Regions from separate parts of the Pseudarthrobacter sp. NPDC092202 genome, predicted to be linked through region 3. Evidence: riboswitches for the same ligand, from Rfam matches in the RefSeq annotation. Region 3 holds a riboswitch; each other region holds the start of a gene.
What was found. Region 3 has a riboswitch for thiamine pyrophosphate ahead of thiD (bifunctional hydroxymethylpyrimidine kinase/phosphomethylpyrimidine kinase). Riboswitches for the same ligand answer to the same signal wherever they lie in the genome.
Positions count from the first base shown of each region.

Region 1: it holds a riboswitch for thiamine pyrophosphate, as region 3 does, so the genes downstream of both, thiC (phosphomethylpyrimidine synthase ThiC) here and thiD (bifunctional hydroxymethylpyrimidine kinase/phosphomethylpyrimidine kinase) in region 3, are expected to answer to the same signal.
Region 2: it holds a riboswitch for thiamine pyrophosphate, as region 3 does, so the genes downstream of both, ACIQF4_RS10030 (ECF transporter S component) here and thiD (bifunctional hydroxymethylpyrimidine kinase/phosphomethylpyrimidine kinase) in region 3, are expected to answer to the same signal.
Region 4: it holds a riboswitch for thiamine pyrophosphate, as region 3 does, so the genes downstream of both, ACIQF4_RS01705 (FAD-dependent oxidoreductase) here and thiD (bifunctional hydroxymethylpyrimidine kinase/phosphomethylpyrimidine kinase) in region 3, are expected to answer to the same signal.

Region 1 covers NZ_JBIVRG010000001.1:693,725-701,051, reverse strand. The annotation lists gene ACIQF4_RS03255 (hypothetical protein) at 193-633, opposite strand; gene ACIQF4_RS03250 (VOC family protein) at 839-1,714, opposite strand; gene ACIQF4_RS03245 (amidohydrolase family protein) at 1,813-2,895, opposite strand; TPP riboswitch at 2,976-3,083, shown strand; gene thiC (phosphomethylpyrimidine synthase ThiC) at 3,078-4,907, shown strand; gene ACIQF4_RS03235 (alpha/beta hydrolase) at 4,979-5,710, opposite strand; gene ffh (signal recognition particle protein) at 5,816-7,327, opposite strand, start outside.
Region 2 covers NZ_JBIVRG010000005.1:26,646-33,972, reverse strand. The annotation lists gene ACIQF4_RS10045 (hypothetical protein) at 46-834, shown strand; gene ACIQF4_RS10040 (energy-coupling factor transporter transmembrane component T) at 848-1,648, opposite strand; gene ACIQF4_RS10035 (ABC transporter ATP-binding protein) at 1,645-3,201, opposite strand; gene ACIQF4_RS10030 (ECF transporter S component) at 3,201-3,824, opposite strand; TPP riboswitch at 3,889-4,028, opposite strand; gene ACIQF4_RS10025 (heme-degrading domain-containing protein) at 4,102-4,644, shown strand; gene ACIQF4_RS10020 (hypothetical protein) at 4,745-4,954, shown strand; gene ACIQF4_RS10015 (DUF4383 domain-containing protein) at 5,085-5,579, shown strand; gene ACIQF4_RS10010 (iron-containing redox enzyme family protein) at 5,650-6,705, shown strand; gene ACIQF4_RS10005 (glycosyltransferase) at 6,702-7,327, shown strand, end outside.
Region 3 covers NZ_JBIVRG010000002.1:534,344-541,670, forward strand. The annotation lists gene obgE (GTPase ObgE) at 1-1,143, opposite strand, end outside; gene rpmA (50S ribosomal protein L27) at 1,260-1,523, opposite strand; gene rplU (50S ribosomal protein L21) at 1,585-1,893, opposite strand; gene thiD (bifunctional hydroxymethylpyrimidine kinase/phosphomethylpyrimidine kinase) at 2,157-3,716, opposite strand; TPP riboswitch at 3,724-3,821, opposite strand; gene ACIQF4_RS05920 (Rne/Rng family ribonuclease) at 4,016-7,327, opposite strand, start outside.
Region 4 covers NZ_JBIVRG010000001.1:343,332-350,658, forward strand. The annotation lists gene ACIQF4_RS01690 (DEAD/DEAH box helicase) at 1-101, opposite strand, end outside; gene ACIQF4_RS01695 (RNB domain-containing ribonuclease) at 403-1,932, opposite strand; gene thiE (thiamine phosphate synthase) at 2,008-2,757, opposite strand; TPP riboswitch at 2,785-2,902, shown strand; gene ACIQF4_RS01705 (FAD-dependent oxidoreductase) at 2,898-4,256, shown strand; gene thiS (sulfur carrier protein ThiS) at 4,253-4,489, shown strand; gene ACIQF4_RS01715 (thiazole synthase) at 4,495-5,307, shown strand; gene ACIQF4_RS01720 (4a-hydroxytetrahydrobiopterin dehydratase) at 5,351-5,689, shown strand; gene ACIQF4_RS01725 (hypothetical protein) at 5,854-6,156, opposite strand; gene ACIQF4_RS01730 (DUF3107 domain-containing protein) at 6,194-6,418, opposite strand; gene ACIQF4_RS01735 (TetR/AcrR family transcriptional regulator) at 6,467-7,132, opposite strand; gene moeB (molybdopterin-synthase adenylyltransferase MoeB) at 7,216-7,327, shown strand, end outside.

The sequences.
Region 1 (7,327 bases), on a different contig from region 3:
AAAGGGGGGTGAACCCGGCGTTCTGCACCCGTGGGGCGGGCCGTACTTGCGGGTTCGAAGGACAGGATCCAGACGCGGAGAGAGGGGCCACGCAGATCGAGTACCTGTTTATTGTGCCAGATCAGCGTGAACTTTTCGACTTGACGCGGCGGGACACAGACGACGCCGGCCGGAGCGTGCGGCCGGAAGTAGTCAGGCGGACCAGACGTACAGGCCGGTACGCTCCGAGTCGTCGATTCCGCTGGCGAGTTCTGCCACCCGCTGCACGTACGTCCGCGCCTCCGAAGCGCCAAACGGCATGTCATCCTGCGCCGCCCACTGTTCGGCCACCTCTTCGAGGACGTCGCCCTCGCCTTCGGTTTCATAGGACAGCAGGTCGGCCAGGGCGCGGACCATGGCTGGCGGAACGGCCAGGAGCGAATCGCTGGCCACATCCACCATGGTCAGTTCGTAATCCGCCCCTCCAGCGTGCACGGCGGTGCCGGCCAGGTCACCCAGCTGCTCCACTTCGAAATCACTAATGTCCGGGATCCGGACTGCGTCGCCCGCGGGCGCGCTGCCGCCCCCGTCAAGGACGCCGGCACGCTTCAGTGCTGCGTCGTGGGTGGCAACAAAGATCTCGGTGAAGCCCATGGCGATTGCCCTCATTCCGTTGGCGGTGCGGCGCCGGGAGGCAGCGCCTGCCCGGCTGTTCGAATTCAGCCTAGTCCGGATTAGGCCCAGTCCGGATTCAGCGCTGTCCGGATTTGGCCCGGTCCTGATTCAACCCGGCTCGAGTTCAATCTGGTTTGAGTTCAACCCAGGTGCCGGCGCGTGGCGCACCGGCAAGGCAGAAGGGTCAGCGCACCGCTACACGAATGCGGTTGCGCCACGGATCGTCGAACCGTAGCTCCGCTCCGGTGTGGTGGGCGGCAACACCGGCGACCCTGAGGCGGTCGGCGAGGGCGCCGACGTCCTCCCCTGACGGCACCTGAATGAGGACCTCACCCAGGCCGAGGGTGTCCTTGCGGGGGCCCGCTCCGCGGCTGTTCCAGACGTTCATCGCCATGTGGTGGTGGTAGCGGCCCGCGGAAACGAAGAGGGCCTGCCCATGCCAACCGGCCGTCTTTTCGAACCCGAGGGTTCCCACGTAGAAGTCGCGCGCCGTCTGGACGTCGCCCACTTGGAGGTGTACGTGGCCCACGCCGGCCACGGATCCGGCCTGGCGCGCCAGGGACTCTTCGGTGAGGTGCTGCTCAAGGTACCGCTGCGGCGGGAGGGCCAGGCTGTCCATCACCACGTCCGTACCGTTCCAGGACCAGTTGCTGCGCGGCCGGTCCCAGTAGAGCTCGATGCCGTTGCCTTCGGGGTCGTTGAAGTAGAAGGCCTCACTGACGAGGTGGTCAGCACTGCCCGTGAAGGAGCGCGGCTCGAACCGGGCGGCCGTGGCGATGGTGGCGGCCAGGTCTGCCTGGTTCTCAAACAGCAACGCCGTGTGGAAGAGGCCGGCCTCTCCCCTGCCCGGCAGGTTCAGTCCGGGCGCGGGGGCCAGGTGCACAAGCGGCTTCTGCAGCCGGCCCAGGTAGATTCCGCCGTCCTGCTCGGCGATGACCTCCAGGCCGAGGGCCCGCTGGTAGTAATCGGTCATCACCTTCATGTCGCCCACCTTGAGCATCACGGTGCCCATGGCGAGATCGGCAGGAAGAAGATCCTGGCTGGCGGCTTGTGCAGTCATTGAAAACTCCCGGTGCTGTGGGCCTTCCGGTTGGCAGCCCTTACACTTATAAAATTACTTGAAGCTTCAATTTATTCCAAGTCCCGGGGCATATCCCTTTAGCGGATCACCCGTCCGCCCAGGATCACGTGTGCCAGGCAGTTGACCGCCTCCGGCACCTTCCGGGGATCCTCCCGGCACAGGACGAGGTCTGCCCGCGCCCCCTCTTCCAGGCCCTCCGCGCCCAGCCACTCCCGCGCGCCCCAGCACGCCGCGTCCAAGGCGGAGGCCATGGGCAGTCCGGCTGCATGAAGGGCCAGGATTTCGTCGCCTATCCTGCCGTGCCTGATCACGCTGCCGGCGTCGGTCCCGGCATAGATCCGCACGCCTGCCTCGAACGCCTCTAGGACCCGTTCCTCCCGGCGTTCCCACAATGAACGCATATGCGCCGCATACCGCGGGAACTTGGGTAAAGCCTGCGCTGCGATGTCGGGGAAGGTGGCGATGTTGACCAGGGTGGGCACAATGGGCACCCCCTGCTCCACGAACCGGGGCAGGTGCCGCGGCAGGAGCCCCGTGGCGTGCTCGACGCAGTCGATGCCGGCGTCCAGCACGTCGTCGAGCGTCTCTTCCGCGAAGCAGTGCGCCGTTACGCGCGCGCCCTCATCGTGGGCGGCTTTGACGGCGTCACGGACGACGCCGGCAGGAAACGAAGGCGCCAGGTCGCCGGCGTCGCGGTCAATCCAGTCCCCCACAAGCTTGACCCACCCGTCACCTTCCCTGGCCTGCTTACGCACGGCTTCCACCAGGCCCTCAGGTTCCACTTCTTCCGCGAACCCCCGCAGGTACCGGCGAGTGCGCGCAACGTGGCGGCCGGCGCGGATCAGCACCGGGACGTCCTTCCTGCCCTGCAGCCATCGGGTATCCGCAGGGGAACCTGCGTCGCGGACCAGCAGGGTGCCGGCGTCCAGGTCCGTCCGTGCCTGTTCTTCGGCCGTCAAAGCATCCACCGGCCCGCCGGCGCCCAGCCCGATGTGGCAGTGCGCATCCACAAAGCCAGGCAGCACGAATCCCGCCAGAATCCTGTCCGGGGCCGTTGCCGGCCGGCGGAACGTCAGCCGCCCGCCAACGGACCAGAGCCCGTGCCGCTCAGTGTCCGGCCCGGTCAGCACCGTCCCCGTGAACTCGATAATTTCTGCCATGAATTTGCCTCTCTCCCGCCCGGACAGGCTAGCACCGCGTGATGTGACACGCCCCGCGTCAAGGCCTGTGGTAGCTTTCATCCTGACCACACGGGTGCCCCTGCAGGGGCTGAGATCGGGCTGCCGCAGCCTGCGACCGTCGAACCTGTCCGGGTAATGCCGGCGAAGGAAGTGAGTATTCCTTGAGTACACCCCATCAGCAGCTGAACCCTGCCCTCAACAACCCGGGTGCCGGCCCTGCCGGCAACCAGCCCCCCGTAACGCAATCCCTGAAATCCCACTCCCTGGCATACCTCGAGGACGCCGGGAACGGGATCCGTGTTCCCGTGACCGAAATTGCGTTGGAGCCGTCCCCCAACGGCGTGCCAAACCAGCCGTTCCGGACCTACCGGACCGCCGGTCCGGGGAGCGACCCCGTTCAAGGCCTTCCTCCTGTCCGCAAGGACTGGATCGAACAGCGGGCAGACACGGAAGCGTACAGCGGCAGGGAAAGGAACCTGCTCGACGACGGCCGCTCGGCTGTGCGCCGCGGCGCCGCCAGCGCAGAGTGGAAAGGAGCACCTCCGGTGCCCCGCCGCGCCGTCGACGGCCGGACCGTCACCCAGATGCACTACGCACGGCAGGGCGTGATCACCCCGGAGATGCGCTTCGTGGCGCTGCGCGAGAACTGCGATGTTGAACTGGTCCGCAGCGAACTGGCCGCAGGCCGGGCCATCATTCCCAATAACATCAACCACCCGGAATCCGAGCCGATGATCATTGGCAAGGCCTTCCTGGTGAAAATCAACGCCAACATCGGCAACTCCGCGGTCACCAGCTCGATCGCCGAAGAGGTGGACAAACTGCAGTGGGCAACACGGTGGGGCGCAGACACCGTCATGGACCTCTCCACCGGGGATGACATCCATACCACCCGGGAATGGATCATCCGCAACTCCCCGGTTCCCATCGGCACCGTCCCCATCTACCAGGCCCTGGAGAAGGTCAACGGCGAAGCCAACGCCCTGACCTGGGAGATCTTCCGTGACACCGTAATCGAGCAATGCGAGCAGGGCGTGGACTACATGACCATCCACGCAGGCGTGCTGCTCCGGTACGTTCCCCTGACCGCCAACCGCGTCACCGGCATCGTCTCCCGCGGCGGGTCCATCATGGCCGGCTGGTGCCTGGCCCATCACCGGGAAAATTTCCTGTACACGCACTTCGACGAGCTCTGCGGGATCTTCGCGAGGTACGACGTCGCGTTTTCCCTGGGCGACGGGCTCCGGCCGGGGGCAACGGCCGATGCTAACGATGCAGCCCAGTTTGCCGAACTGGACACCCTCGCCGAGCTCACGCAGCGCGCCTGGGAGTACGACGTCCAGGTGATGGTGGAGGGCCCGGGCCATGTCCCGTTCCACCTGGTCCGGGAGAACGTTGAACGCCAGCAGGAGCTGTGCAAGGGCGCGCCCTTCTACACACTGGGCCCTCTGGTGACCGACGTGGCGCCGGGCTATGACCACATCACCTCAGCCATTGGCGCAACGGAAATTGCCCGCTACGGCACGGCAATGCTGTGCTACGTCACCCCCAAGGAGCATTTGGGACTGCCCAACAGGGACGACGTCAAGACGGGAGTGATCACGTACAAGATCGCCGCGCACGCCGCGGACCTGGCAAAGGGCCATCCCGGCGCGCATGCACGGGATGACGCGCTCTCCAAGGCACGCTTCGAGTTCCGGTGGCGTGACCAGTTTGCGTTGTCGCTGGACCCGGAGACGGCCGAGGCCTTCCACGACGAGACCCTTCCGGCCGAACCGGCGAAAACCGCCCACTTCTGCTCCATGTGCGGGCCCAAGTTCTGCTCCATGCGGATCAGCCAGGACATCAGGGACGAATACGGCTCCGCAGAGGCCCAGGCCGCCCTGGCTGAAGCCGCAGCCGGCATGCGGGGCAAGAGCGAGGAATTCCTGGCCGCTGGCGGGAAGGTTTACCTTCCGGCGCTGAGCGTTCCGCCGGGCGGCCGGCGGTAGCAGCCCGCAGGTTCCGTCCGGCTGGTCATTGGGGGCCGGCCGGACGGACTTATATGGATCAGGCCCAGGCGTCAGGAGGCGCGCGCCTGCAGGCGGCTGGCGTCGCTGATGAACGCGCGGATGATGCGGTCCCCTTCAACGGAGTCATGGGGCCGGTGGCCGCCGGCGGCCGTGCGGTGGAACGCCCCTGTCTCGCGGAGGTAGCCTGCGATCTCCTCGTACAGCGGCTCCCAGCCGCCGGTCAGGACGAGCGTCGGCACGCCGGGCACGATGTGCAGCGGGGCTTCCCAGGAAGGTGCCTGCAGCCGCAGCCGCCTGGCGGAGCGCTTCTCCTCGGCGGTCACCGGCTGCTGCAGGTCCGTGGCATAGACCCTGCGGACGAACTCGCGCTGGAAATCCTCGTCACTCAATTGATGCCGGACGTTGAAAAGGGGCTGCATCAGCCCGATGTGCGCTGCCGTGGCCGGCAGTTCAGCGGTCAGGGACAGGCAGGCTGGCTCCACCAGGGTCAGCGAGTAGACAAGGTCCGGACGTTCGACGGCGGCCATCATGGCTGCGATGGCGCCCTGCGCATGCGCCACGACATGTCCGCCGGCGATGCCCCTGCCGTCGTCCCCCAGGGAGCTCAGCAGGATGCGTGTGTCCTCCTCGAACGAGGACTCCGTGGGATCGGCAAGGGGATCGAAGCCGTGGCGGCGCAGGAACAGGGCGTCGTAGGACAGGGCCACGCCGTGCTGGCGGGGCCAGGCCGCGGCACCGAAGCTGCCCGCGCCGTGCACGAACACTACCCTCTGCTTGAACATGACCCAACCCTATTCCACGGCCCCGACATCCCATGTAAGTAGCAGCAGATGTCGGTTTGAGCCCTCAAAACGACATCTGCTGCTACTTAGTTGGGCAAGGGGTGCTTATTTGCCGAGGAACTTGTCGAAGCCCTTGGGCAGGTTCAGCTGGGAGGGGTCGAAGTCGCCCGCCTGCTGACCAAAGGCCGCGCCGGTGGGCAGCGCCTTGGCGGCGTTCGCCCGGCGGGCCTCGGCGTCCTTGCGCTCCTGCGCGGCCTTGGCCGGGTTTCCGGACTTGGCCTTCTTCTTCGGCGCGTTCTTGGCATTCTTCCGGGCACCGCCACCGGCCCCGGGCAAGCCAGGCATTCCGGGCATGCCCGGCATCCCGCCCTGGGCCATTTTCTTCATCATCTTCTGGGCCTGCGCGAAGCGCTCCAGCAGGCCGTTGACCTCGGAAACGTGGACGCCGGAACCGCGGGCGATGCGGGCACGGCGGGAGCCGTTGATAATCTTGGGGGCCACGCGCTCATGGGGCGTCATGGAACGGACAATGGCCTCAACGCGGTCAATTTCGCGTTCGTCGAACTGCTCCAGCTGCTGGCGGATGTTCTGGGCACCCGGCATCATCATGAGCATTTTCTTCATGGAGCCCATGTTGCGGATCTGCTGCATCTGGGCCAGGAAGTCGTCAAGGGTGAAGTCCTCCTGGTCGGCGAACTTCTTCGCCATCCGGGCGGCTTCGTCCTTGTCCCAGGACTTCTCGGCCTGCTCGATCAGGGTGAGGACGTCACCCATGTCAAGGATGCGGGAGGCCATCCGGTCCGGGTGGAAGAGCTCGAAGTCGTCCAGGCCTTCGCCCGTAGACGCAAACATGACGGGCTTGCCGGTGACCGACGCCACGGACAGCGCGGCACCGCCGCGGGCGTCGCCGTCGAGCTTGGACAGCACGATGCCGGTGAAGTTGACGCCTTCATCAAAGGCGAGCGCCGTGTTGACGGCGTCCTGGCCGATCATGGAGTCGATGACGAACAGGACCTCGTTGGGCACGATTGCGCGGCGGATCTGTCGCGCCTGCTCCATCATGTCCGCGTCGACGCCCAGCCGGCCGGCAGTGTCCACGATCACGACGTCGTGGAGTTTCTGGCGCGCTTCCTCAACACCGGCACGCGCCACCTCAACCGGGTCCCCGGCCGGGTGCTCGAGCTCGGTGTAGGTGGCCCCGGGATGCGGTGCGAAGACGGGCACCTTGGCGCGCTGGCCAACGATCTGCAGCTGCGTCACAGCGTTGGGGCGCTGGAGGTCGCAGGCCACGAGCATGGGGCTGTGGCCCTGTGCCTTCAGCCACTTGGACAGCTTGCCGGCGAGGGTGGTCTTGCCGGCACCCTGGAGGCCCGCGAGCATGATGATGGTGGGCCCGCTCTTGGCCAGGCGGATCCGGCGGGTTTCGCCGCCGAGGATCTCCACGAGTTCCTCGTTGACGATCTTGACGATCTGCTGGCTCGGGTTCAGTGCACCGGAAACCTCAGCGCCCAAGGCGCGTTCCCGCACCCGGCCGGTGAACTCACGGACAACCGGAACGGCAACATCGGCGTCCAAAAGGGCGCGGCGGATCTCGCGGACTGTGGCATCGACGTCGGC
Region 2 (7,327 bases), on a different contig from region 3:
CCGCACCGGGAATTATCCGCCGGGAACGTGCGGTCCGTGCGGGGAATGTTGAGCGTGTTTTTTGCCGCGCTGCTTTTGGTGGCCGGCGCTCCCGCCCACGCTGCGCCCTCACCCGGCGAGGGGCAGCAGTCGCTTCTGGGGAATGACATCTCCTGGCCGCAGTGCAACGGCGGTTTTCCAATGGACCAGGCTTTTGCCATTGTGGGCGTCAACAACGGCCTGGCCAACACCACGAATCCCTGCCTGTCCGAGCAGCTCCGGTGGGCAGAGGATTCCGCCGGCCACCCCGGCCAGCCCACCGTCTCCCTGTACGTCAATACCGCCAACCCCGGCGCCGCCGGCTCCTGGTGGCCCATAAACGACGAATACCCGGCCGGGCAGACGGTCCACAACCCTTACGGCCCCTGCGAAGACGGGGATTACGGCAAGGCCTGCGCCTACATGTACGGCTATGCCAAGGCGTACGACGACGCGTACCTCCGCGGGATCAGCCACCCCGCCAGCTACTTCTGGTGGCTGGACGTCGAAACGGAGAACAGCTGGTCCCGCACCGACAAAGACGCCAACCGGACAGTCCTGGAAGGCATGACGGACTTCTTCCACAGCATCGGGGCCAAGGTGGGTATCTACTCGACCGGCCAACAGTGGGAGCGGATTGTTGGAACGGTCAGCAGCTCGAGCAATCTCTATGTGCTGCCCAGCTGGCTGGCGGGATCGCTGAACGCCTCCGGCGCGGCGGACGCCTGCTCCAAGGAGCCCCTGACCGCCGGCGGCAAGGTGGTGCTGGCCCAGTTCGTATCCAGGGGGTTCGACTACAACTATTCCTGCCTTTAGACCGGTGCAGGTGTCAGCTTCCCAGCCACACCATGTTCCATGTTCCGAGGGACACGGCTGCAATCACGGCTGTTCCCGCCATCACCACGCCCCCGGCTAGCACCCAGGCATCCAGCGCGCTGAAGGTGGATTCACGCGCCCACGTCCGGCGTCCGCCGCCGAAACCGCGGGCCTCCATGGTCACGGCCAGCCGTGACGCCCGGCGGATTGCCTGGACCAGGAGCCCGAAGCTCTGCCCCAACGTCGCCTTCAACCGCTGCATTGCGCTGCCCCGGGAACCCACACCCCGGGCCCGCCGGGCCATTCCTATGGTCTGCCACTCTTCCGCCATCAGGCCCACCAGCCGCATGGCCGCGAGCGTGCCCAGCACGAAGCGGTGCGGAAGGCGCGCCTTCTGCGCCAGCGCATCGGCGAGGTCCGTGGGGTCCGTGCAGCTCATCAGCAGCACGGCCGGAAGGGCGATGGCCAGCCCGCGCAGGGTGAAGCCCACCCCCAGCTCCAGCGAGCCTTCGCTCATGGTCCAGATGCCGACGTCGATCAGCGTCCTTCCGCTGTCCGGAGCCAGGATGGAGGTACTCCAGCCTCCCACGGCCGCGGCAAGGATCAGCGGCCAGCCGCGCTGCCACAGCAGCGTCACCGTCAGGCCAGCGAGAGGGAACAGCAGGAATTCGAAAGCCAGCGCCACCGATGCGGAAACCCAGTCGATCGAAAGGGCCAGTACGGCGGTGATGAGGAAGACGGCGGCGAACTTGCTCAGGGGATTGGCGCGGGCCAGCAGGGCCTGGTTGCCGCGCAGGTTCAGCTCCTGCCTCATGGCGCCACCGGTTCAGCCGCAGCCATCCGCAGCTCAGTTCCACCCAGCGCGGCAGTGAATTCGGCGTCATGGGTTACGGACACCACGGCGGTGCCGGCATCCAAAAGCTCGGACAGGAACGAGGCCAGCTCCGCCCAGGTGTTCGCATCCTGGCCGAACGTTGGCTCGTCCAGCACCAGCACCTGGGGATGCGCTGCCAGCACGGTGGCCACGGATAGACGCCGTTTCTCCCCGCCGGAGAGCGTATAGGGGTTTGCGTCCACCAGGTGGGTCAGCCGCAACCGCTCCAGCAGCTCGTCAACGCGTTCCTCACCGTGGCCAAGGTGCCGCGGGCCGAAGAGCAGCTCATCCAGCACCCTCCCGGTGACGAACTGGTGCTCGGGTTCCTGGAACACGGTACCGATCCGCTCAATGAGCGCCTCGGCCTTCCAGGCGTAAGGGTCAATCCCGGCGCCGCGGCTGAGCTCCAGGGTTGCGGAAACCTTGCCTGCCACCGGCTCCAGGAGCCCCGCGAGGGTCAGCGCAAACGTTGACTTGCCCGCACCGTTGGGACCCGTGATGGCCAGCGCCTGCCCGGCCCGGACCTGCGCGGAAATGTCCTGCTGGACGGGGACCGGGGGTATTTTCCGAAAGCCGCTGCGGCGGGGGCGTTCGCGAGAGACCGCAAGTTTCTCGGCCGCCAGCAGCAGTTCTCCGGAGGGGGCGGCCGGGCTTGCTGACCGGGCCCGCGTCTGCGGAACGTACCCGGGCACCCACACGCCTGCCGCGGCCAGCATGGTCCGGGCTTCGGCGAGCACCTGGTCCGGAGGGCCGTCAAGCAGCACGGCATCATCGGTGGCGCTGCCCGGCTGCAGCACCACGATCCGGTCCACCAGGTCCTTCCACACAGCCACCCGGTGCTCCACCACAACCAGCGTGGCACCGGTTTTGTCCAGGCAGCGGTCCACGGCGTCGCGGACTTCCAGCACACCGGCCGGGTCCAGGTTCGCTGTGGGCTCGTCAAGCAGGATCAGGCCCGGCCGCATGGCAAGGATCCCTGCCAGCGCAAGGCGCTGTTTCTGTCCGCCGGACAGGGCCGACGTCGGATGGTCCAGCGGCAGGTGGGAAAGTCCGACGTCGTCCAGCGCTTCGTGCACGCGGGCCCAGATGGCGTCGCGGGGCACGGCAAGGTTTTCGGCGCCGAAGGCGACGTCGTCGCCAACGCGGGAAAGGACCACCTGCGTCTCCGGGTCCTGCTGCATCAGTCCCGCCCGGCCGCGCTGCTCCCGGGGCACGGCGCCGTCAACCAGCAGCGAGCCCGTCTCGTCGGAGTCCCCGGTGTCGCCGCCGTCGTCGTTTATGTCCCCCAGCACCCCTGCCAGGGCGTGGAGGAGCGTGGACTTGCCGGCACCGGAAGGTCCCAGGAGAAGCACCCGCTCCCCCGGGCGGATCTCCAGGTCGAGGGCATGCACGGCCGGTCTGGTGCGCCCTGCATGCCGCCAGCCCCAGCCGCGGGCCGTGACGGCAGCCGGACGCACCGGGGTCGATGCCTCCTGCCGCGAAGGGGCGCCCATCAGGAGAAGACAGGCTCCGTTGCCGCCTTGCGTGATGCAAAGGAGCTCAGGACACCAGTCCTGGCCAGGCCGCGGGTGGCAACCCAGGACAGCGCCCCGGCGATGATGGCGCCGGAGATGGCGGTGAAGATGATGTACGCCAGCTTGTCGCCGGCGGCGTAGGCGATGTTCCAGCCCCACGGTGCGAACGAGTCGTTCAGGCCGCAGAAAAGACCGGCGGCAGCGCCTGCCAGCAGGGCTACGGGCAGGTTGAACTTCCGGTACACAAAGATGGCGAAGATGATCTCCGCGCCAAGGCCCTGCACGAACCCGGAGAACAGTACGGACGCCCCGTACTGGGAGCCCATGAGCAGTTCACCGGTGGCTGCCACCGTCTCGCAGAAGAGCGCAGCACCGGGCTTGCGGATGATCAGCATGCCCAGGACAGCCGGAATCATCCAGCCTCCGGCGATCAGGCCGGTCAGGGGCGGGTAGACGGCATTCATGGGCCCGGAGACCGCGGCGGCACCCTGGGACCAGGCCCAGAAGATGACGCCGCCGGCGACGGCGATGAGGGCCGCCACCACGATGTCCACGACGCGCCAGGACTTGCCGGCGGGCTTCTTGATTGCTGTTGTTGCCATGTAGTCCTCCTGAGGAACAGGAGGGGAAAGTGGGCGCGGTTTCCGGCACTGCTGCCGCTGCGCGCACTTCGAGAACTCGACTCCCTTGCGCCGGTACTAACCGGATCAGGTTCGAGGGTCTGCGGCTGTCCGCACTCTCAGCGCCCACCTGCGGTCCCTGGCATGGCCAGTGATGCCGACGGCGGCGCTCCCCTGTCGTTGAATGATTGTGTTTGGTGAAATATCCGCCCTGTTGGGCGTGGTTCAGTTTACCGCAGGGAGGGGTAGATTGTGGGCCATGACTGCGAATCCACCAGATATGACCGGGTACGATCCAGATTCCCAGGCTGCCCAGCCGGAGGGATCCCTGGAAGCACTGATTGCCCGGATTGAGGCGGAGGTCCGGGAGTTGCAGTTTCCCGGCTTTTCCATGGATGACGCCCTGAACCTGGGGCTGCTCCTGGTGGAGTTGGGCAAGGAACGCGGGCTGCCCATCGCCATCGACATCAGCAGGGGCGAGCAGGTCCTCTTCCACGTCGCCCTGCCGGGGGCAACGCCGGACAACGGGCACTGGATCGGGGCCAAGAAGCGGACCGCCGCCCGGTACGAGGCCCCTTCCCTGCTGGTGGGGCTGCGCGCCAGGCTCCAAGGGGGACGGATCGAAGACAACGCCTGGTTCGACCAGACCCGATACGCCGCGCACGGCGGCTCCTTCCCCTTGTACGTCACCGGAGTGGGTGCCGTGGCAACCGTCACCGTGTCCGGTTTACCGCAGGTGCAGGACCATGACCTGGTTGTCGAGGCCCTGCGTGACATCCTCGGGCAGGCCGGCGCGGACTGACGGGTACGCCGTCGGCGCACGCCCCCGCGTGCATGGACACCCCCGGGGCGGCGGGAGTACATTCGAGCCGAGTGGCGGGTATTCCATCCAGGAGGGCGTCGTGACCGGTCCAGCATCCGAGAACCAGGTCCGGGCGGCGCTGGACAAAGCCTCGGACGAGATGCTTTTCATCGGCCCGGACCACCCCTACTATCCGCTGCTTGCGGAACTGGTGGCCGTCGTCGGGAAGTCCTGGCAGCAAGGCTACGAGCACGGCCGCCGCGGAGGCCCGCCCACAAACCCGTACGCGTGGAACGGCGCGGGAGGGTAGCAGCCTGCGTTCACTGCGCAGCCTGGGTTCAGTGCGCCGGCGCCCGGCCCCAGCAGAATACAAAGGCTGCTTAGCATTTATTAGTAATCATGCTTACTATGTTGTCTCCAGCGTTTGAGGAGTACAGCACATGGCAGCCAGCATCCGCATGAAAGGCGCCCGCACAGGCCTGCAGAACGCTGCCCTCGGAACGGGCGCCGTTTTCAGCCTGGCCGGCATCCTGGGATTCATTCCCGGCATTACCTCCAATTATGGCTCGCTCCGCCTGGCCGGCCACGCATCGGAAGCGCTGCTGCTCGGGATCTTCCAGGTGTCCATCCTCCACAACGCCGTCCACCTGCTCTTTGGGGCTGCCGGCATCCTGATGTCGCGCTCCCACCCGCAGGCACGGAACTTTCTCATTTACGGCGGCGTCATCTACCTGGTCCTTTGGCTGTACGGGCTCCTGGTGGGAGATCCCATCCCTGCGAACTTCATCCCCGCGAACCATGCGGACAACTGGCTCCACCTGGTTCTTGGCCTGGCGATGATTGCCCTGGCCATCATGTTCGCCCGGGGGCCGGCTCCCGCAGCGGACACCAGCAGCACCGCCAGTTCGTCAGCACCCGGGACCCGCCGCCGCTGACCATCATCTCCTGCCGTGCCCCCAGCGCCGGGGGCACGGACCCGCTACACGCCAGACCCGAAGGAGCATCATGAAAGTCCCAACAGCAAGGGGTCCCGTCAGCACCGCTTTGTTCAGCGCCCTTTCGGAGCTGCCGGGCACCGATGAGGGCGCCCTGGCGGCGCTGCAGCGGACGGTGGAAGGCCACCTTCCGGCAACTCTGGACATCATTGGCGACGATGACCTCCAGCTGACGCTCTTCTGCCTCTACGAGCTCCATTACTCCGGGCTTGAGGGCGTAAGCGACGACTGGGAGTGGGTGCCGGAACTGGTCCGGGTGCGCCAGCTCCTTGAAAAGCCGTTCGAAGCCGCGCTCCGGGAAGCTGCCGCGGCGGCCGCCGGGGATCTGGAACTCCCTGCCCAGTCCCGTGTCACCAGCGACGAAGTGGCAGACATTTTGTTCGCCCTGGCCGGGCGCGACAGCGGCCCCAGCCTCTCCCGGTATGTGGCCAAGCAGGCCAGCCTTGGCCAGCTCAAGGAATTCCTGATCCACAAGTCCATCTACCAGCTGAAGGAAGCGGACCCGCACACCTTCGCCATCCCGAGGCTCTCGGGGCGGGCCAAAGCGGCACTGGTGGAAATCCAGGCGGATGAGTACGGCGGCGGACGGCCCGAGCGTATGCACAGCGCCCTTTTTGCCCGCACCATGCGGGGCCTGGGAATGGATGACGGGTACGGGTCCTACGTGGACGCCGTCCCGGCGGTCTCCCTCGCGGCCGTGAACCTGATGTCGCTGTTCGGCCTGAACCGTCGGCTGCGCGGTGCCATCACCGGACACCTGGCCATCTATGAGATGACCTCGTCCCAGCCCAACCGCCTCTACGGCAGGGGCTTCCGCCGGCACGGTTTCGATACGGAGGTCACCCATTACTTCGACGAGCATGTGGAGGCCGACGCCGTCCACGAGCAGATCGCCGGCCGGGACCTTGCGGGCGGGCTGGTTGAGGCGGAACCCCATCTCCTGGCGGATGTCCTGTTCGGCGCCACTGCGGTCATGGCTGTGGACGGCAGGTTGTCTTCGCACATCCTGCAATCCTGGGAAAACGGCGTGTCCTCACTGCGGGCGGAAGTGCTGGATGCGGCATGAACGCCCCGGCGCCAGGCAAGACGGCTGAGTACATCCTGCCCCTGCGCTGGACGGATGATTCGGACCTGCCGGACCTGGCCGCCTACCTCCGCCGCCTCACGAACTGGATTGCCGTCACGGTGGTGGACGGCTCCGCGCCGGACCTGTTCGAGCAACACCGCAGGGTGTTTCCGCCCACCGTCCGGCATCTCCGGCCGATGGCCGCAATCGGCAATGACCGCCCTGGTAAAGCCGGCGCCGGCCGCGGCGGAAACGGCAAGGTGGCGGGGGTGATGACAGGAGTAAGGGCCTCGACGGCGGACCTGCTGGTCATTGCCGACGACGACGTCCGCTACACGCGCGAGTCCCTCGCCGCCGTCGTCCAGCACCTCAGCTCAGCAGACGTGGTGAGGCCGCAGAACTACTTCGACCGCCTGCCGTGGCACGCGCGGTGGGATACGGCGAGGAAGCTGATAAACCGCGCCTGGTCCGCAGACTTTCCCGGAACCCTGGCACTGCGCCGCAGCACCCTTGTGGCGGCAGAGGGGTACGACGGGGTCCTGTTCGAAAACCTCGAGCTGATCAGGACCATCAAGGCCGCAGGAGGCTGCGAGAAGGTTGTCCCGGACCTGTTCGTGGCACG
Region 3 (7,327 bases):
CTCAAGGCCCTTTTCCTCGCGGCGGATCCGGAAGCCGGTTTCGTTGACAGCACGGGGCTTGATGACAACAGGCTGGACCTTAGGCGGTGCGGCTGCCACTGCGTCCCGGGCCGCCTGGACAATTTCGGCCATCGCGAAGCCCAGCTGTCGCAGGCCCTCGTGGCTGGTTGCGGAGATTTCGAACACCCGGTATCCGCGGGACTCGAGTTCGGGGCGGACGAATTCGGCCATGTCCTTGCCGTCGGGCAGGTCCACCTTATTCAGGGCAACCAGGCGGGGACGGTGGTTCAGCGGAACCACCTCGCCGTCCTGGCCGGCGTAGCTCATGTCCACGGCGTACTTTTCCAGTTCGGCCTCGATGACGGCCAGGTCCGAGAGCGGATCGCGGTCGGCCTCGAGGGTGCCGCAGTCCAGGACGTGCACCAGGGCCGCGCAACGCTCCACGTGGCGCAGGAAGTGGTGCCCCAGGCCCTTGCCTTCGCTGGCGCCTTCGATCAGCCCGGGCACATCGGCAATGGTGAAGCGGACGTCGCCGGCCTGGACCACGCCGAGGTTGGGGACCAGCGTGGTGAACGGGTAGTCGGCGATCTTGGGCCGGGCCGCGGACATGGCGGCGATGAGGCTCGATTTTCCGGCGGACGGGAAGCCGACCAGCGCGATGTCCGCGATGGACTTCAGTTCCAGGACGACGTCGCTGGATTCGCCTTCGATGCCGAGCAGGGCAAAACCGGGCGCGCGGCGCTTCTGTGAAGAGAGCGCGGCGTTGCCCAGGCCGCCGATGCCGCCGGCCGCGGCCACGTATTCGGTGCCTTCGCCGACCAGGTCCGCCAGGACAGTGCCGTCCTTGGACTTGACCACGGTGCCGTCCGGGACGGGGAGGATGAGGGTCTCGCCGTTCTTGCCGCCGCGCCAGTCACCCATGCCGGGACCGCCGTTGGTGGCATGGCGGTGGGGTGCGTGGTGGTAGTCCAGAAGCGTGGTGGTCTGGTGGTCCACGCGAAGGATCACGTCACCGCCGTTGCCGCCGTTGCCGCCGTCGGGCCCTCCCAGCGGCTTGAATTTCTCGCGGTGGACGGAGACGCACCCGTGGCCGCCGGTACCGCCGGATACGTGCAGTACTACCCGGTCTACAAAGCTGGCCACGTGGATCTCCTCAGTGCTGTTTCCTGGACGCCCAAAAGCGCCAAGACGATTGTAATGCGGTTAAAAGAACAGTGGAGCGGACCATATGGCCCGCTCCACCGCTTCAGAACTGTTTGTTACTCTGCAGCTGCAGCAGCAACGATGTTGACGACGCGACGACCGCGGCGGGTACCGAATTCAACGGCGCCCGGGGTCAGTGCGAACAGGGTGTCGTCGCCGCCACGGCCAACGCCGGCGCCCGGGTGGAAGTGGGTGCCACGCTGGCGGACGATGATCTCGCCGGCGGAAACTACCTGGCCGCCGAAGCGCTTGACGCCGAGGTACTGTGCGTTGGAGTCACGACCGTTGCGAGTGGAGCTCGCGCCCTTTTTATGTGCCATCTGAAATGCCTGCCTCTAAATTCTGGGGAATCTGCTGAAAAACCTGAACAGTAACGGAAGGTTACTTGATACCAGTGATCTTGACCTTGGTCAGTTCCTGGCGGTGACCCTGGCGCTTCTTGTAACCGGTCTTGTTCTTGAACTTCTGGATCACAATCTTAGGACCACGGAGGTCCTGGAGGATCTCAGCCGTAACAGTTACCTTGGCCAGGTCAGCAGCGGCGGAGGTGACCTTGTCACCGTCAACCAGGAGCAGTGCGGGCAGCTGAATGGTGCTGCCAGCTCCACCGGCGACGCGGTTCAGGGTAACGAAGTCTCCAACGGAAACCTTCTCTTGGCGGCCGCCTGCGCGGACAATCGCGTACACCACTTGGGAACTCACTTCTCTCGACGTTTATTACAAATTTGCGTGCGGAACCCGGTTCCATAATTGGGTGGGCTCTCGCTGTGCCTCAACGCCGTGGGGTCATAACCCAAGTGTTGGCGTAAGCACCGAAGATCTAGAATACGCTAGTTTTGGCTTCGGCCGCAAATGAGGCTGGTTCCGGCGCGTTGTCTGTGATAGGAACCACAGCCCAGTCCGCACCCTTACCCGTGCCCCACCATAGTACCGGCGGGATGCCCGCCCCTGCGTCAGGAATGGAGGCGCGGCGCGTCGAAAAAGTCCACTTCGAGGCGGCAGGACTGCCTGAACGCCGTCACCATGGCGTCCCGGTCCGCCGCCGAAGCGCTGCGGCCGGCCCCGTCCACAATGGCGACCGCCCTGCGGGTGGCCGCCGCAAAGTCCTCGTCAGCGTACGTGCGCAGCCACTCTGCGTAGGGGTGGCCTGCCGGCTCCCCGCCGGCCACGAACTCGGCGTGCAGCGTTGCGCCCACCTCGGCGTACAGCCAGAAGCAGGGCAGGACGGCTGCGGCCAGGACGGCGTAGCTGCCGGAGGCCGACGCAGCGGCCAGGTGGTCCACGTAGGACTTGGTGACAGGTCCCAGCTGCGGCGTAACCGTCCGTGAACTGAGCCAGGAGCGGTGCAACTCGGACTCGACCTCCAGGCATTGTGCCGCGGAACGTGCCCAGAAGAGCTGCTCTGCCTCGGTGGGCGCCAGGGCACTGGTCCGCGCGAGCACACGTGAGTAACCGTTGAGGTAGATGGCATCCTGGGCGAGGTAGTAGGCAAAATCCTTCTCCGGCAGGCTGCCCGAAACCAGTCCGCGGATGAAGTCCAGCGCGTAGATGTCCGCCAGGTCCTTCCTGGCGTCCGCCCACAGCTGTGCAGCGAAGCTCGTCTCCCCATGCACTGCCGGCACGTGGTGGAAGTGGTGCACGGGTCCGTTGCCTGTCCCCACCTCCAGGGTTTCCGAGGCCTCCAGCGCGCCGGCCAGCCAGGGCTTGACCTCGCGGAGGGTGGCCTCCCAGTCCCCCAGCCGCGGCTGGACTGTGGCCATGGCCGAGGACAGCGAACAGCCGGTGCCGTGGCTGTTCCGCGTTGCCACCCGCGTCCCCGGAACCACCACCACTTCCCGGCTCAGCCTGCCGCCCGTATCGACCAATGCATCGGGGCACTGATCCCCTACCAGGTGTCCGCCCTTGACGAGCACGGTCGCCCCGGTGGCTGCCGAGAGCCGGCGTCCCTGTTCCAGGGCACCATCCCAGGTCTCCTGCACCTCGCCGCCAACCAGCATGGCGAGTTCAGCCAGGTTGGGGGTGATGAGGTGGGCCAGGGGCAACAGCTCGCGGAGGGCAGCCTCGGCGGATTCCTGGAGCAGCCGGTCACCGCTGGTGGCCACCATGACCGGGTCCAGCACCACGACGCCGGGACCCACCTTTTCGAGCCATGCCCGGACAGCTTCGATCACCGCGGCGTCGCCCAGCATCCCGATTTTTACGGCGTCGATGCTGATGTCGTCACTGAGGGCGTCGAGCTGCTGGGTGAGGAAGGCTGCGGGGGGAACATGGACGCCGCGCACGCCGCGGGTGTTCTGCGCTGTGAGTGCGGTGATGGCGGCCATTCCGTAGCCGCCGTGGGCTGCGATGCTTTTCAGGTCCGCCTGGATGCCGGCCCCGCCGGAGGGGTCGGAACCGGCGATGGCCAGGACCCGGGGCACGTCGCGGTACTGGCGTGCCTGCGCGCCAGGGGCAGAAGCAGCAGCAAATGCAGAAGAAGGCGCAGGTGTGCCCTGGAAGAAGGCAGTGGGCATTGCGAAAGTGGAAGACAAGAGACATCCCTTCGCCGGTGCTAGCCGGACAGGTTCAACGGGTCTGGATCTCAGCCGGCTCTCTGCGCGGCACCCCGTGTCGGTTCCCAAGCCTAGCTTTTTCGCGGTCCGCAGGGTGAAGGTGACGCAGTGCGGCCGCAGCGGGTTGAACGCGCAGTGTCCACGGCGGGTTGAACACGCAGCTTTAAGCAACGGATGCCCGGCCGGCCACTTCCTGTGGCTGGCCGGGCATCCGGTCAGTACTCCCTCTGCTGGAGATCCGGTACTTGGATCTCCGGTCCCTACAGCTCTGAGGCGGGAACCCCGACACCGAGGATGATCGGTGCCTCCGACGGCTTGTTGCTGGCCGGCTGGGAAGCAACCGCCTGGTCCGTTGCCGGTACCTTGGCTGCATGGGAATGCCCGGCCGCGGCGGCAGGAACATTTTCATGCTGCTGGACCGAGGTCTCGTTGGCGGCTCCCTGCGCGCGGCTGGCACTGCGGTTGCGGCGTGCCCTGCGCGGGCGCGACTGCTCCAGCGTGTGGTCCGAGTAGTCCTTCTCCGCCGCGGCAGGCGCCGGCGACTGCTGCCGGCCAGTTTCAGGCTCCCGCTGTTCCCTGTCCCGTTCGGGCTGGGGGGCCTGACGCGGAGCCTCTTCCGCCTCACGCCGGGCCGGCTGCCCTGCCGGCATTTCCGCCGGCGTTTCCACTGCCGTTTGGGCCGGCGTTTCAGCCGCCGGGGCGGGCTCGCCCAGCTGGGCGAAGGCCGCGGCAAGGCGATCCAGGGTAAGGGCAGGCTTTGCTTGCTGCTCCTCTGCGTGCTCCACGAAGGGCAGGACTACCTTCTCCCCGCCAAAGGTCAGGACGGCGGCGGGCCTGGACGCATCGCCGTCGTGCTTCTCCGTTTCTGCAGGCGCTGGAGGCTGGGCCTGCGTTGCCTGCCTGGCGGCAGCCAACTCATCGTCATGCAGGTGGGCAGCGTGCGCAGCCGCCGCGATGTTGGCAAGGGCCAGCCTGGTGGCCTCCGCTTTCGCGTGCCGCTCGGCGTCCGTCGGATCGGGGTGGACCGTGTGGACGTGGACGGCGACTGCCGGAGCGGCCTCCGGCTGCTGGCCGCCACGGCCGCGGCGGCGCTTCCGGTCAGGGCGGACACCGGGCTGGTTGCTGTCCGTGCGCTGGACCTCGGGGCGGTTGCCCTCGGCGCGTGCCTCCGGCCGGTGCTCGGAACGCTGCACGTGGTGCTCAGCGGCCACAATGTTGGCGCGGCGGTGCTCCACGGGGTCGTCATGGGTGACCACGCCACGGCCGGCACAGGCCTCGCACTGCTCGCCAAAGACCTCAAGGAGCCCCGTACCCATGCGCTTGCGGGTCATCTGCACCAGGCCCAGTGAGGTGACCTCGGCAACCTGGTGCTTGGTGCGGTCGCGGCCCAGGCACTCCACCATCCTCCGCAGGACAAGATCCCGGTTGGACTCGAGGACCATGTCGATGAAGTCGATGACGATGATGCCGCCGATGTCGCGGAGGCGGAGCTGCCGTACTACTTCCTCTGCGGCTTCCAGGTTGTTCTTGGTGACTGTCTCTTCCAGGTTGCCGCCGCTGCCGGTGAACTTGCCGGTGTTGACGTCCACCACGGTCATGGCTTCGGTCCGGTCGATCACCAGCGAGCCGCCGGAGGGCAGGAAGACCTTCCGTTCCAGGGCCTTATGGATCTGCTCATCGATCCGCCAGGCACTGAAGATGTCCTGGTCCTTGGTCCACTTCTCGAGCCGGCCCACCAGGTCCGGGGCGACGTAGGTGACGTATGCCTCGATGGTGTCCCAGGCTTCCTCGCCGGAGACGATCAGCTTGGAGAAGTCCTCGTTGAAGACGTCGCGGACCACCTTGATGGTGAGGTCCGGTTCGCCGTAGAGCAGCTCCGGGGCGAGGATCTTGGTGGACTTCGACTGGCTTTCGATGCCCTCCCACTGGGCACGGAGCCGGTTGATGTCGTGCGTCAGCTCTTCCTCGGACGCACCCTCCGCGGCTGTCCGCACAATCACGCCGGCGTGCTCCGGGAGGCGGTCCTTGAGGATCCGCTTCAGGCGGTTGCGTTCGACGTCGGGCAGCTTCCGGGAGATGCCGGTCATGGAGCCACCGGGCACGTAGACGAGGTAGCGGCCGGGCAGGGAGATCTGGCTGGTCAGGCGTGCGCCCTTGTGGCCCACCGGGTCCTTGGTCACCTGGACCAGGACGGTATCGCCGGACTTCAGTGCGTTCTCGATACGGCGTTGCTTGCCCTCAAGGTTAACGGCTTCCCAGTTCACCTCGCCGGCGTACAGGACGGCGTTGCGGCCGCGGCCGATGTCCACGAAGGCAGCTTCCATGGACGGCAGGACGTTCTGGACCTTGCCCAGGTACACGTTGCCGATCAGGGAGTCCTGCTGGGTCTTGGACACGAAGTGCTCGGCCAGGACGCCGTCTTCGAGGACGGCGATCTGGATTCTGTCGTCGCGCTGGCGGACGATCATCTGCCGGTCCACCGATTCCCGGCGCGCCAGGAACTCGGCTTCGGTGATGACGGTACGGCGGCGGCCGGTATCGCGTGATTCGCGGCGGCGCTGCTTCTTGGCTTCAAGGCGGGTGGAACCCTTGACGGATGTGACGCGGTTGTTCACCGCGGGTTCGCTCACGGCGCGCGGGGCGCGGACCCGTGTGACCGTGTTGGGCGGGTCGTCGTCTCCCCCGCCTGTCAGTTCAAGGTCCTGGTCGCCACGGCGGCGGCGACGACGACGGCGGGAGGTCACGCCTTCATCGGCGGGCCCGGCGGACTCCTCATCAGCGTCGTCGGCCTCGTCGCCGTCTGCGGCGCCGCCGGCATCTTCACCGTCACGCTCGCCCGTCCTGCTGCGGCCGCGGCGGCCGCGCCCGCGGCGCTTCCGGCGGCTGCCTGCGTCGTCTGAATCATCCTCGGCGTCGTCAGCCTCAGCCTCTTCGGCTGCTGCCGGTGCAGGCCGGACTACGGTACTCAGGTCCGGAGCCTGGAAGAGTACCGACGTGGCGGACCCTGGTTCCATGAACAGCGACCCAAACGGGCTGTTCGTGGCCGAAGCCGTGGTGGGCTCAGCGTCGGCTTCGGTGGAAGGCTCGACGGCGGAGGGTGCCTGCGCGGAATCGTCGGCGGCGGTGCCGGCTGCGGGCACCTGGGCTGCGGGCGCCTGGGCGGCAACCTCCGCTGTGGGTTCAGTGCCGGCGGGCGCTTCGGCGGGGGCCGTGCTGGCCGGCGCAGCGGGTGCGGTCTCGGCGGGGGCGGCCTCAGCTGAAACGGTCTCGCCAGGCGCAGCCGTCGCTGCCTGCGGTTCCGCTGCTTGGACGACGGCGGGGGCCGAGGTCTTGCGCGTGGCCACCCGGCGGCGCCGGACAGGCTTCGATTCCTCCGTGGCGGCCTCGGCAGGCGCCTGCTGAGCGCCGTCGTCGGTGGTGTTGGTGGTTGCCGGCGTTGCGCCGGCCTCCGCGGCAAAGACAGGAAGCGGTTCGGCGGTCTCCACCTTTTTCCGCGACCTGCTCCGGCGGGCGGGCGCCTTTGCCTCGGCTGCCTCAGCCTCTGCGCCTGGTGCGTCCACGGCGGCTTCTGC
Region 4 (7,327 bases), on a different contig from region 3:
ATCTCGTGCGGCTTCTCGTCGGAGATGATGGTTTCTTCCGGCTCGATCGTTTCGGTGCCGGAGTCGTCAGTCAGAAGCTGGTGGGTATGCAATTCACTCACGTGGAGTTTCCTTATTCATTTGGGCAAGGGCGCTGCCTGCTCAACGGGCCGGCCTTGGCCGTTCCGGAGCACGCTCAGGCGCGCAAGCAATTCCAGTGGAAGCCGATCGCGGGCTATCTAAAATGCTGGCACTGGTGACCAGCGGGTGTTTCTCAAGATCGCGTAGGGGCGGGCTTGTTGGTTTCAAATCAAGGAAATCAACGACCGGGCATCCATTTCTACCTCTCCAGTCTAGCCGCAAGGGCAGGGAAACCCGGCTTTGGACCGCCGTGCCTGCCAGCTGGAAGGAAATCAGCCCGCTTCAGGACAGTGGCGGGACCAGTTCAAAATGCACTTCGCGGGTGGCGATATCGGAGGACACCAGGCGCACGCGGACCTTGGTGCCGGCCTCCAGCTCGCCGGCGCAGCGGGCCGTGACGGCAGGTTCGGCAATCTGGATAATGCCGGAGCCCCCGTTGCCGTTGCCATTGCGGCCGTTTCCGTTCCTGCCGTTGCCGCCGTTGCCGTTCTTGCCGGTGCTCCCGTTCCCGTTTTCCTTTTGGGGCTTGGATCCGGAGATGACAATTGCGTCGAACTCCTGCCCGATGTGGTTGACCAGGAGCGCCGCCTCCACGGTGTCCAGGGCCATGCGCTCCATCCGGGACGCCAACTGGTCCGAGCCGGCCATGATCTCGGGAAGTGAGGGCAGCGCATCACGGACCCAGCCGGGCACTTCGCCACCATTGCACAGGGCCTCGCAGGTCACCAGGACAAAGCGGTCCACCAGGCGGCGCAGAGGCGCGGTGGTGTGGGCGTAGGCCGCGCCAATGGCGGACTGAACGGCGTCTTCGGGGACCGTGCCGTCGAACGCCGTGTACGCAGCCCCCCGGAAGAGCATTCCCGCTGAATGCATAATGGCCAGCTGCCGGGGCTCCGTGGGGTCGAGGCTGCGAAGGTACTCGCCGTAGCTCACCTCACCGTCCCAGGGCTTTCCGAGGGCCTCCGTCTGGAGCCGGAAATGGTGCAGGGAACGCTCGTCCGGTGACGGCATGGTGCGGAGGATGCCCACTTTGCCGGCCAGCATTAGCTGCGCCGCCGCCATGCCCGTCATAAGCGAGATCTGGGCGTTCCAGTCCTCGACGGGCAGCTGCGGGGCCGCCGAAATCCGGTAGCCGCCGTCGGGAAGCTGGACAATCTCCTGGTCCGGCATGTTCAGGCTTGCGCCGTCCCGCGCGCGCTCCAGCGCCACGCGCTTTAGCCCCACCTCTTTGAGGAGGACCAGGACGGCGGAAGGGCTGCCGCCGTCCAGCTCCTCCTGGGCGCCCTTGTAGCTGAGCTTGGCGCGGCTGCGCATGCGGGCCCGCCTGACCGTGACGGCGGTGACTTCGGCGCTGGCGTCGAGCCGGAAATCCCAAACGAACGCCGAACAGTCCTGCCCCGGCAGGAGGCTTCCCGCGCCTTCGCTGATGACTTCCGGGTGCAGCGGAATGCGGCCGTCCGGGGTGTAGAAAGTCTGCCCCCGGCGCCGTGTCTCGGCGTCCAGCGGCCCGCCGGGAGCCACGAACACGGGGACGTCGGCGATGGCATACAGCACGCGGTAGCCGCTGCCGTCCCGCTCAATGTAGAGCGCCTGGTCAAGGTCGGTGGACGACGCAGGGTCGATGGTGATGAAGTCGATGCCGGTGAGGTCATGGGCCGGCAGCTGCAGTGCCGATACCGCCGCCTCGGCGTCCTTCACGGCGTCAGCCGGGTAGTCGCCCGGCAGCTCAAGTTCCGTCCGCAGGGCGCTGAGTGCAGCCTCGAGGGCGTTGGTGTGCTCGTGGACATTGGGGGCCAGCCGATGATGTGACACGAAAATCAGCGTAGCCCGAATTTCGCAAATAGTGCACCGGGCCGCCCGCGGCTGCCCCGGAGATCCGGCTCCGCGTCAGGGGCGGGCAGCGTCCAGGGCGCCGAGCAGCGATGCGGCAGCGGCTGCCGGATCATCGGCTTCCGTGATGGCCCGGACCACAACGATCCTGCTGGCACCGGCCGCCACCACCTGCTCCACGTTGCCGTGGTCAATCCCGCCGATCGCGAACCAGGGCACGCCGCCGTCGGGCCTTCCCTGCCCTTGCGCCGCCGAGGCGGCGGCCGCATGCTTCACCAGCTCCAAGCCGACGGCGGCCCGGCCGGGTTTGGTGGGTGTTGCCCACAGCGGGCCCACGCAGAAGTAGTCGAGCGCGGCGGGGCCGGCGGCAGCGGCCAGGGCGGCGTCCACCTGTTCGGGGCTGTGGCTGGACAGGCCGATTGCGGCGTTCCCGTTCAGCAGCGTCCGGGCTGCCTTGAGGGGAAGGTCTTTCTGGCCTATGTGGAAGACCGGGGCGCCTGAGAGTACGGCAATGTCCGCGCGGTCGTTTACTGCCCACAGCCTGCCGTGGCGGACCGCTGCCTCCTTCAGGACGGACAGGAGTTCCAGCTCCTCGGCGGCTTCGATGGACTTGTCCCGGAGCTGGATGATGTCCACGCCGCCCGCGAACGCGGCATCCACGAACTGTTCAAAGTCACCCTGGCGGCGGCGGGCATCCGTGCAGAGGTACAGGCGCGCATTGTGCAGGCCGGCACTCCCTTCCGCGTTGATAAAGGCGTCTGTACCGGACGGACGGGAAGCGGCGGCAGCGGGGTGGGACACATTCATGGGAGCCAGCCTAGTTCCTCTACACTGGGCTCGTACTGCGGGAGCCGCGGCAGCTGTCACAAAGCGCCGGGCTGAGAGGGCGTCAGAGCCGACCGCTTGACCTGATCCGGTTAATACCGGCGTAGGGAAGGAGACAACCGATGCCTCACGCACAAAGCGGCCGTCCTGGTCCCGGCTCCGCGATCGCGGCCGATGTTGCGGTGATCGGCGGGGGAGCCATCGGCCACGGCATTGCCTGGGAGGCGAGGCAGTCGGGCCGTTCGGTGGTGGTGATCGATGATGCGCCGGGTTCGGGGGCCAGCTGGGCGGCCGCGGGGATGCTTGCCCCGGTGAGCGAGCTGCACTACCAGGAGGAAGACCTCCTGGAACTCATGATCGATGCCTCCGCCCGCTGGCCAGGTTTCGCCGCGGACCTCGCCGCGGCTGCGGGTTCGGATCCCGGATATCTGACGACGCCGACCCTCGCCGTGGGTGCCGACGCCGCGGACAGGAGGGCTTTGCTGGACCTGCGTGCAGTCCAGCTGTCCAGCGGCCTCACGGTTGAACCGCTCACCATCCGCGAGGCCCGGCGCCGCGAGCCCCTGCTCAGCCCGGGCATTGCCTGTGCGCTGGATACCCCGGCGGACCACCAGGTGGATCCCAGGCTGCTGGTGGCCTGCCTCCGCCGTGCCCTGGCCGGGAATGCCGGCGGAGCGTTAAGCAGCCGTTGTCGTGTGCCCGGCGCCGTCGACGGATATGCGGTGCCGGACAAGGCAACCGGCCTGCTTTGGAAGGACGGTGCCGTTGCCGGAGCAGTCCTGGAGGGCGGTGGGACCGTCCTGGCGGGGGAGACGGTGGTGGCCAACGGGCTGCACGCCGCGGAACTCGCGGGACTGCCGGCAGGCCTGCACCTTCCCCTGCGGCCGGTGCACGGGGACATCCTGCGGCTCGCAGTACCTGCGCACCTTCGGCCGCTGGTGACCTCAACTGTCCGGGGGCTGGTTCGCGGGATTCCCGTATATATCGTCCCCCGGCAGGACGGGACCGTGGTGGTCGGGGCAACCCAGCGTGAGGATGCGCTGGGAAGGGACACCGGTTCCAGCGCGGAGGCGGTGTCTGCCGGGGGCGTATACCAGCTTCTCCGCGACGCGCAGGTGCTCGTGCCCGCCGTCGCGGAGCTAGAGCTGCTCGAATGCACGGCACGTGCCCGGCCCGGCACACCGGATAACGCCCCGCTGCTCGGACGGGTGCCCCTGCCCGACGAGCCCTCCGCAGGCCGCCAACCCGGCACTGGAGGGCCGAACACGCCCGGGCCCGGCCACGTGCCCGGGCTCATTGTTGCCACCGGTTTCTTCCGCCATGGCATCCTGCTCACCCCGGCTGCGGCCGTAATCTGCCGCGAACTCCTGGACGGCAGGGAAGACCCCCGCTGGGCCCCGTTCAACCCGGGCCGGTTCAGCGCGGCTCCCTCCCGCCCGGCCGACGCGGCCCACCCACTCAACATCCAGGAGACAGCATGAACATCACCCTGAACGGAACCGGCCGCACCGTGGCCGGCGATTCGTCCATCGCGGCGCTCGTCAGCGAGGTCACCGGCCGTCCACTGGCCGCTGACGGCCGGGCCACGGACGGCCGGAGGCTGGGCGTGGCCGTGGCCCGCAATGCCCAGGTTGTGCCCCGCAGCCTGTGGTCCGCCACGGCGCTCGCCGAGGGCGACGACGTCGAACTTGTCACGGCAGTACAGGGAGGCTGACCACCATGACCGAAACCACCATCAACAGCAGCCAGCTCTCCGGCCTCAATGACCCGCTGGTCATTGACGGCGTCCCCCTGGCATCCCGGCTCATCATGGGCACCGGCGGCGCGCCCAGCCTCGACGGGCTGGGCGCCGCGCTCCTGGCGTCCGGCACTTCACTCACCACCGTGGCCATGCGCCGCTATTCGCCGGACGAGGCAGGCTCGCTCTTCCAGCTGCTGGTGGACCACGGCATCCGGGTCCTGCCCAACACCGCAGGGTGTTTTACGGCGCGTGACGCGGTCCTCACTGCCGAACTCGCCCGGGAAGCCCTTGAAACCGACTGGGTGAAGCTCGAGGTCATCGCAGATGAACACACCCTCCTGCCGGACGCCGTTGAGCTTGTGGAAGCCACGGAGCAGCTGGTCAACAGGGGATTCAAGGTCTTTGCGTACACCAATGACGATCCCGTCCTGGCCCTGCGGCTCGAAAACCTCGGAGCCACCGCTGTGATGCCGCTTGGCTCGCCGATCGGGACCGGCCTGGGCATCCTCAATCCCCACAACATTGAACTCATTGTGTCCCGGGCCTCGGTGCCGGTGGTGCTGGACGCGGGCATCGGTACGGCCTCCGACGCCGCCCTCGCGATGGAACTGGGCTGTGATGCCGTGCTCCTGGCCACGGCCGTGACGAGGGCGCAGAACCCCGCCCTGATGGGGGAGGCCTTCAAGCACGCGGTCATCGCCGGTAGGCTGGCGAAAGCGGCAGGTCGCATACCCCGCCGTGAACACGCGCTGGCGTCGTCGGCAATGGAGGGCCGGGCCGAGTTCCTGTAGGGCCCGCATTCTGCCGGCCGGCGCCCTGATCCCAGGAGCAGCAGTGGCCGGCAAAGACGCACTTTCCCCGGAACGTATCAACGAAGCCCTCGCCGGGCTGCCTGACTGGCGCGCCGGGGATGGCGGGCTGGTCACCGTCTTCAAGATGCCGACGGCGGCTGCCGCACTCGAGCTGATTGCCGACGTCGGACGCCTGGCCGAGGAGCAGAACCACCATCCGGACCTGGACTGGCGCTACAACCGCGTCTTCATCCGCTACACGTCCCACGACGCCGGGGGACAGGTGACCGCGCGGGACCTCGCGGCAGCCGCGGGAGCAAGTGAGGCTGCGGCAGCGGCCGGGGCCGTAGCCGAGCCGGCGAAGTACGTGCAGGGGCATTAGGCGCCTGCACAGCGCCAAGCGTCCCCACCGTGTGGCAGGCGGGGCACCAGGCGGCCGCGTTCACCAGAGACTGTTTCCTTTAAACGGCCGTGGCCGCCACCCCGAGGGGCTGCGGCCACGGCCGTTTAGCGTGTGCTGCGCCCGTCCACGTTCCTGGCCGGGCCTCAGGCCCGCAGGATCGCCGTCAGACGTTCCGTATCCTGCCGGGCACGGGAGCGGCCAAGGTAGATGGCGGCCGCTGTTGCGGCCGCGGCTCCGAGCACGATCGGCAGCACCCAGGGGATCCAGGTGAGTCCCGGCAGGTATCCGAATCCGGCGGCCATCAGGATGATCCACGCCAGGGCCGCCACGGCCACGGAAGCCCCGGCGGGCACACCGGCCCCATACTTGGCATGCCGCTTGTCGTTAGCCCAGACAATAAAGCCTGCGGCTGCGGCTGCCAGTACAACGATGGTCAGCGAAAGCATGGTCCTCCTTGGACTGCGGGCGGTTCTTCGGCAGGTCCTAGAACTGGCCGAACCCTACGCGCCGCGCTTCTTCGGCCCCGATTTCCACGTAGCCCAGGGCGTTTCCGGGAACAATGATCAGGCGTCCCTTGTCATCCTTCAGGCGGAGCTCACTGCCCTTGGTGATGGCATCCTCCACAATCTTGGCTACCGAATCCGCATCCTCGTTTGATTCCAGTACGATTTCGCGGCCGATATTCTGAACGCCGATCTTAATTTCCACAGGGGCCTCCCAGCCATTCACGTTCGTTGCTTATGTCTTATTTGTAGTCTAGGACTCTTTGGGGAAGCGAGAGATTCCGCGCCAAGCTAAACGGTAGATGAGGTCGCTGGCGACATCGAGGTCCAGGTTGCCGTCCGTTTCAAGCCAGTAACGGGCACTGACCTGCGCCATTCCAGCGAGTCCCCGGCCCAGGAGTTGCGCCTCAAGATGGGGGAGCTTGGTGTCCTCGGCGATGACGCGGGCGATGGCGTCGGCAAACGTCCTGTTGAAGGTTTCCAGCCGTGCGCTGACGTCAGGGTCATTGATCAGGTCCGACTCGAACACCAGCCGGTGGGCCTGGTCGTCGTTGGCTATGAACTGGAAATACGCCCGCATGACGGCCTGGACGCGCTCGTCATTGTCCGTGGTGGAGTTCAGCGCCCCCAGCATGAGGTCGGTCAGGGACGCGAGGTGGCTTTCGAGCAGGGCGAGGTACAGTTCCCGTTTTGAGGGAAAGTGCTGGTAGAGCACCGGTTTGCTGACGTGCGCCGTCTCGGCGATCTCGTCCATGGCTGCACCGTGGTAACCGTTGGCCACGAAGACTTCCTGGGCTGCCATGAGCAGCTGGGCGCGGCGTTCGTCCCGTGGAAGCCTGGCTGACCGTTGGCCTGCAGGACGCGAGGGCGTTTGCGGTTCGACGGCCGGCGGGCGGTTAGCCCGAGCTTCATGGACCACGGTTGTCCTTCTTTCGTTGCAGTTACCTCCACTTTACTGCGGGGTAATATGACCGGGCGGTATCCCGGGGCATACATTGAAGTATGGCCTCGACGTTCAATGCAAATGTTTCAACTGTGTCCTTGGATCCGCTGGTGGAACCGGCAGCCGACCTCACCGCCGCAGAGGTGGAGCGCTATTCGCGGCATCTGATCA